2 linked regions of the Anaerobacillus alkaliphilus genome follow. The protein of the gene in region 1 interacts with the protein of each later gene in a pairwise test. Links are inferred from orthologs where the notes say so. Each region holds a gene or a part of one and is shown in the gene's direction. Other genes may lie near its edges. The genes, in order: dnaI and dnaB.

Region 1 (3,292 bases):
AAGAATTTTTTAAAGATGATGTCCTTAGTGTTTATTTATACAATAGGGTTGGAAAATATCGATATCTCCAGCTAAGAGATCGTTTTACGATCAGTAAGGTCAGTAAAGAGGAGTATAAGGACATTACTATGTCATTTGGAGATGTATTTACTTCCTTGCATCACTCTGAAATCTCTTCACAGCAAGGCGAACTTTCATCTTCACTTGCAATTGATTTGAATCGAGATATCGTCGGTAATGACGATAGTACCCAATCTTATTCAATACTTGAAGATACGTTTGACTTTTCATTATTAACTACTCACCTCTCGAATCTGATCAATCCAAAGACATTATTAACCGAAAAAGTAAAGGATATGATTGTCCGTTTGGCATTTGTATACCGAATTGATCCTTATGAGATGAGTAAAATCATTCAAGACTCCCTACTTCATGACGACAAGGTTGATCTAGATCTTATGAGAGAAAAGGTTAAAAATTGGTATAAGTTCACACACGAAAGCGAACCACCAGGATTAGGGTTACGAACACACCCTCAAAAACATCGAACAATGACAGGAAAACAACCATCAAATGAGGAAGAAGAAATGATCTTCCTTTATGAAACTGAATCCCCTTTAACTTTGCTAGAAAGTAAGTCGGATGGTGCAAAAGTTCCGATTGCAGATGCAAAAATTATTGAATCACTATTATTAGATTACAAACTTTTACCTGGAGTGGCGAATGTACTGCTTGACTTTATTCTCGAAATTAATGATATGAAATTAACAAAATCCTATGTAGAAAAAATTGCAGCGCAATGGGCGAGAAAAAATATAAAGACAGTAAAAGAGGCCATGATTTTGGCCAAGGCAGAATATAAAAAACGTAGTCAATGGGAGCAGGGACTTTCAGAGACAGCTGCTACTAAAGAAGTTTCGGCAAAAACACGTCAGAACAATAACCGCTACGTTAGGAAAGATCGCTTGCCAAAGTGGTTAACAGAAGAGAAAAAGGAAACAAAACCAGGTCAAGAGGATGATATCTCCAAAGTGAAAGAAGAGTTAGAGGCAAAACTAAAGCAGTTAAAATTACAACGTAAACAGGAGGGTTAGAGAATGGAATCTATCCAAGAAACGTTACAAAAAATGAAAAATTCTACTAAATTTTTAAATCAATTCCAACGTTTGAAGGAGGAAGTTCTAACTGATAAAGCAATTATGAACTTTATTCAAGCTAACCCTGATATACTTGAAAGTGAGATTGAGCGGAATATCTCCAGACTATTTGAATTTCGGAATGAGAGAAACCACTGTCATCGATGTACAGGTTTAGACCTGTGCCCGAACATGATGAAAGGATACCAACCAGAATTATATTTAGAGCGAGCCCAAATTCAGCTTAAATATAATCCTTGTCAGATGAAACTAAAAGCTGAAGAAAGCAAACGCCAACAAAAATTAGTGAAAAGCTTATATATACCAAAAGAAATTCTTGCTGCTACCTTTGATCATCTTGACCAAGATAATCGCTCAAGGATTTTAGCCATTGCAAAAGCAGTTGAGTTTGCAACAACGGCAACTCCTGGAACATCAGGAAAGGGTCTCTACTTACATGGTAAGTTTGGAGTAGGCAAAACCTATATCATGGGAGCAATTGCCAATGAACTTGCAGAGAGAAATATCTCAACGATGCTTGTTTATACACCGGATTTTTTCAGAGAATTAAAGTCGGGTATTCATGATGGTTCTTATAACGAAAAACTTGATCTTGTAAAAAATGTACCTGTACTAATTTTGGACGATCTTGGTGCTGAAACAATGTCTAGTTGGGTAAGGGATGATATTTTAGGTGTAATCCTTCAACATAGGATGCTAGAAAAGCTACCAACATTGTATACATCAAACTATGATTTTGAAGAGTTAGAAGAACATCTATCCTATTCACAAAAAGGCGGCATCGAACAATTAAAGTCTAAACGCATCATGGAACGCATCCGTCATTTTGCTGAACCAATTTTCATTGAGGGGAAAAACCGTAGAGGTTAGACGATGAAAACGAAGTAAATCTAATTATACATTTTTTCCTAAAGTATGTTACCATAATAAAAGGTGTTTCTTCTGAAATTATTGATATATTAATAGATATGCTGGATTTACTAAGAGAGATGGGGGTTTTTATATGACAATTGACCGTATCCTTGAACGCGCAGTTAGTGGAGAGCGATTAACGATTGAAGACGCTATTCTTTTATACGAGAGCAACGAAGTGGAGAAAATTGGTGCTGCTGCTAATGAAGTTATGAAAAAGTGGCATCCTGAACCAATTACAACGTTTGTTATCGGTAGAAATGTTAATTATACAAATTTTTGTGATACGTACTGTCGCTTTTGTGCTTTTTATCGACCTCCAGGTCATAAGGACGGATATGTATTAGATGATGAAGTAATACTGGATAAAATTCAAGAAACTGTTGATGTTAATGGAACAGAAATTCTCATGCAAGGTGGAACACATCCGGATTTACCTTTAAGCTACTATACAAATTTACTAGTGAAAATTAAGCAACGTTTCCCTACTATTACGATGCATTCTTTCTCTCCTGCTGAGATCTGGAAAATGGTAGAGGTTTCTGGCCATAGTCTAAAGGAAGTTTTACTTCAGCTTAAAGAGGCAGGACTCGATTCTGTACCAGGTGGTGGAGCAGAAATTCTTGACGATCGTACAAGAATGAAGATTAGTAAGAAAAAAGGCTCTTGGGAACAATGGATCGAGTGTATGAAAATGGTGAAGACCGTTGGAATGCACGGTACAGCTACAATGGTAATTGGCTTTGGCGAATCATACCACGAGCGTGCTTTACATCTTCAGCGTGTTCGTGATGCTCAAGACGAAACAAACTGCTTTTTAGCATTTATACCTTGGACATTCCAACCAGATAATACAAATCTTAAAGCTGAAAAAGTAACACCAGAAGAATACTTGAAAAATTTAGCTATTTCTAGATTGTTTCTGGACAACATTCCAAACTTCCAATCTTCTTGGGTTACAATGGGACCAGAAATTGGTAAAAAATCACTTTCATATGGATGTAATGACTTTGGAAGCACAATGATGGAGGAAAATGTTGTTTCAGCTGCAGGAGCAACTCACAAGGTAAATACAAATCTTATCTTACGATTAATTCGAGAAGCGGGGAAAGTACCTGCTCAACGAAATACGAAGTATCACACCCTGCGTGTATTTAAAGAAGAGGAACAAACAGATAAAGATTTTGTGATGCAAAATTAACCAGCAAAGCCGATGACTTCAT
Region 2 (3,311 bases), on another replicon or contig:
GGTAAGTATTAGTGCAAGATCGCTTGGGAAAGTGAATGTACAACTTATTATGGAGAGGCTTGATGGTGGTGGCCATTTATCAAATGCAGCTACTCAATTAGGTGATGTCACCTTAGATGAAGCAGAACAATTATTAAAGGAAAAAATAGATGAGTATTTTGAAGGGGGAAAAACCGAATGAAAGTAATTTTTTTAGAAGATGTTAAAGGTAAAGGGAAAAAAGGTGAAGTGAAAAATGTTTCTGAAGGCTATGCAAGAAACTTTTTACTACCAAACAAATTAGCAGCTGAAGCAAGCGCTGGAAACTTAAAAACATTAGAAGTAAAGAAACAAGGCGAAGAGAAGCGTGCTGAAGAAAAGCTTAATGAAGCAAAAGCTTACAAAGATGAACTAGAAAAACTTACAGTTGAAATAAAAGCTAAGTCTGGTGAAGGTGGCCGTCTATTTGGCGCAGTAACTAGTAAACAAATTGCAGATACATTGGCAAAAATGAAGAAGAAAATTGATAAGCGTAAAATTGAGCTAGATGAGCCAATTCGAGCGTTAGGCTATACAAACGTTCCTGTTAAACTGCATTCAGAAGTAACGGCGACGATTAAAGTACATGTAGTGGAAGAGAAGTAATAATTGTCAATTGTGAATTGTGAATTAGGAATTAAAAGATGAGTGATAAATGTAGAATTGAAAATGGAGAATTGTTTTTAGGGAATAAGCTTCGAAGCTTAACTAGGCATTCTACATTCTAAATTCTACATTTTACATTTATAATGCATTCTACTTTTTATAAAGAGGTGAAACCATCATGAGTGAGTTATTCGCTGATCGTACTCCACCACAAAATATTGAGGCAGAACAAGCGGTTTTAGGCGCAATTTTCCTAGAAGCAGAAGCACTTGTTTCAGCATCCGAGAGGTTACAACCTGAAGATTTCTACCGGGCAGCCCATCAGCGGATTTACAGCGTGATGATCCATTTAGCTGAAAAAGGTGAGCCTGTTGATTTAATAACTGTAACGGCAGAACTCCAAGATAAGAAATGGTTAGAAGAAGTAGGCGGAGTCTCTTATTTAAGTGACTTAGCTAGCTCAGCTCCAACGGCAGCTAATATTGAATACTATAGTAAAATCGTTGAAGAAAAATCATTGTTAAGACGATTAATTCGCGTTGCATCTAATATTGCTGCAGATGGCTATGCTGAAGAAGAAGAAGTAGACACTGTATTAAGTGAAGCAGAGAAAACTATTTTAGAAGTTTCTCGTAAAAAAAATACAGGTGCATTTATATCTATTAAAGATGTATTAGTTGAAGCATATGATAATATTGAAAAATTGCAAAATAGGACAGGCGATATAACTGGAATTCCAACTGGTTTCTCTGAGTTAGATCGAATGACAGCTGGATTTCAGCGTAATGATCTAATTATTGTGGCCGCACGTCCTTCAGTAGGTAAGACTGCCTTTGCGTTAAACATTGCTCAAAATGTGGCAACAAAAACAGATGAGAACGTAGCAATCTTTAGTTTAGAGATGGGTGCATCTCAGCTAGTAATGAGGATGATTTGTGCAGAAGGAAACCTTGATGCTCAAAGACTTCGTACAGGTTCACTGATAGAAGAGGATTGGACAAAGCTAACAATGGCTATGGGTAGCCTATCAAAAGCGGGTATATATATTGATGATACCCCAGGTATTCGTGTTAATGATATCCGAGCCAAGTGTCGAAGGCTAAAGCAGGAAAAGGGTTTAGGCATGATTTTGATTGATTACTTACAGTTAATTCGTGGCGATGGCCGTAGCGGTGAAAATAGGCAACAGGAAGTTTCAGAGATTTCTAGATCACTAAAAGGGATTGCTAGGGAATTAGAAGTGCCTGTAATAGCCTTATCGCAGTTATCTCGTGGAGTAGAGTCGCGTCAAGATAAACGACCAATGATGTCTGATATTCGTGAATCAGGAAGTATTGAGCAGGATGCCGATATTGTTGCCTTCTTATATCGTGATGATTACTATGATAAAGAATCTGAGAACAAGGATATTATTGAAATCATTATTGCGAAACAAAGGAATGGTCCCGTTGGAACCGTTGAGCTTGCCTTTGTTAAAGAATACAACAAATTCGTAAACCTCGAACGGCGTTTTGATGAACGAGATCTTCCAGCGGGAGCAAACGCGTAGCGAAGCTACTGACCTCGTTCACCTCATGGTTTACTTCTAAGAAATACTACATGCAGCTTTGCCTCGAGGACCTACTGGACCGCAGAGGCAGGAGCGTAACTATCAATTGTCAATTGTCAATTATGAATTATGAATTAAGAATTGGTGAGAGTATTCACTTGGAGAATTTTTAATAGATTATTTGTTGTGCCATATAGAATGCAATCCCCTTTAGCGCGGTTAATGCACTAAAGGGGTTTTAGTGTGCTAATTACCAAGTTATAACGTATATTTTTAAAAAGAATTAATGTAGAATGTAGAATGTAAAATGTAGATATAAAATTTTACCATGTTACATTCTAAATTTTGCATTCTACATTGCATTTCGAGAGTTCGCGATCTCCTCTCGTTAAAAAAAACTAAGGAGTGGTTTATATATGAAGAAAGCATTGGTGGTTTTCAGTGGCGGTCAGGATTCGACGACCTGTCTGTTTTGGGCATTGAAGAACTTTGATGAAGTAGAAACAGTAACGTTCGACTACAACCAAAGACACAAAGAAGAGATAGAAGTAGCTAAAAAGATAGCTCAAGACCAAGGTGTGAAAAACACGGTGATTGATATGAGCCTGTTAAATCAGCTTACTTCTAATGCATTAACGAGAACTGATATTGAGATAAAAGAAGGCGAAGGTGGAGGGTTGCCTACAACCTTTGTTGATGGGCGTAATCATCTTTTCTTATCGTTTGCAGCAATCATGGCAAAAGCAAAAGGGATTAATAATCTAATCACTGGAGTTTGTGAAACTGATTTTTCAGGTTACCCAGATTGCCGAGATATGTTTGTGAAATCTTTAAATGTCACGTTAAATTTGGCGATGGATTACAATTTTGTCATCCATACACCGTTAATGTGGATTGATAAAAAAGAAACGTGGGCACTAGCAAATGAGCTTGGTGCGTTTGAATATATAAGAGAAAATACACTCACTTGTTACAATGGAATTATTGGTGATGGTTGTGGAGAGTGTCCTGCTTGTAAACTGCGTAGTGACGGTTTGCAAAAGTTCTTAGCTGAGCAAGGAGGAAAGCTCCATGTGTAATGATGGCTTATTTGGTTTTCGTATCGTTGATAATCTTCAGAAGTTAGGTGAAGATATTC

Evidence for each region.
Region 2: the proteins of dnaI (region 1) and dnaB interact in binary tests that used the Bacillus subtilis proteins (3 or more experiments, as listed by UniProt). The link is inferred for Anaerobacillus alkaliphilus from one-to-one orthologs.

The regions. Positions count from the first base shown.
Region 1 is NZ_QOUX01000046.1:858,282-861,573, reverse strand. Bases 106-3,062 are described here. They hold dnaI (primosomal protein DnaI), read left to right. Parts: upstream 106-1,097; coding sequence 1,098-2,027; downstream 2,028-3,062. Other genes in these bases: mqnC (cyclic dehypoxanthinyl futalosine synthase), read left to right, coding at 2,161-3,062; DS745_RS19395 (replication initiation and membrane attachment family protein), read left to right, coding at 106-1,094. Outside these bases: more of DS745_RS19395, read left to right, coding at 1-105; more of mqnC, read left to right, coding at 3,063-3,270. UniProt on the Bacillus subtilis protein: Helps load the DnaC replicative helicase onto single-stranded (ss)DNA and simulates the helicase activity; in the presence of DnaB more helicase activity is seen.
Region 2 is NZ_QOUX01000021.1:152,649-155,959, reverse strand. The notes cover bases 12-2,987. They hold dnaB (replicative DNA helicase), read left to right. Parts: upstream 12-802; coding sequence 803-2,173; downstream 2,174-2,987. Other genes in these bases: queC (7-cyano-7-deazaguanine synthase QueC), read left to right, coding at 2,590-2,987; rplI (50S ribosomal protein L9), read left to right, coding at 178-624; DS745_RS05795 (DHH family phosphoesterase), read left to right, coding at 12-181. Outside these bases: more of DS745_RS05795, read left to right, coding at 1-11; more of queC, read left to right, coding at 2,988-3,252; 6-carboxytetrahydropterin synthase QueD, read left to right, coding at 3,245-3,311. UniProt on the Bacillus subtilis protein: The main replicative DNA helicase, it participates in initiation and elongation during chromosome replication. Travels ahead of the DNA replisome, separating dsDNA into templates for DNA synthesis.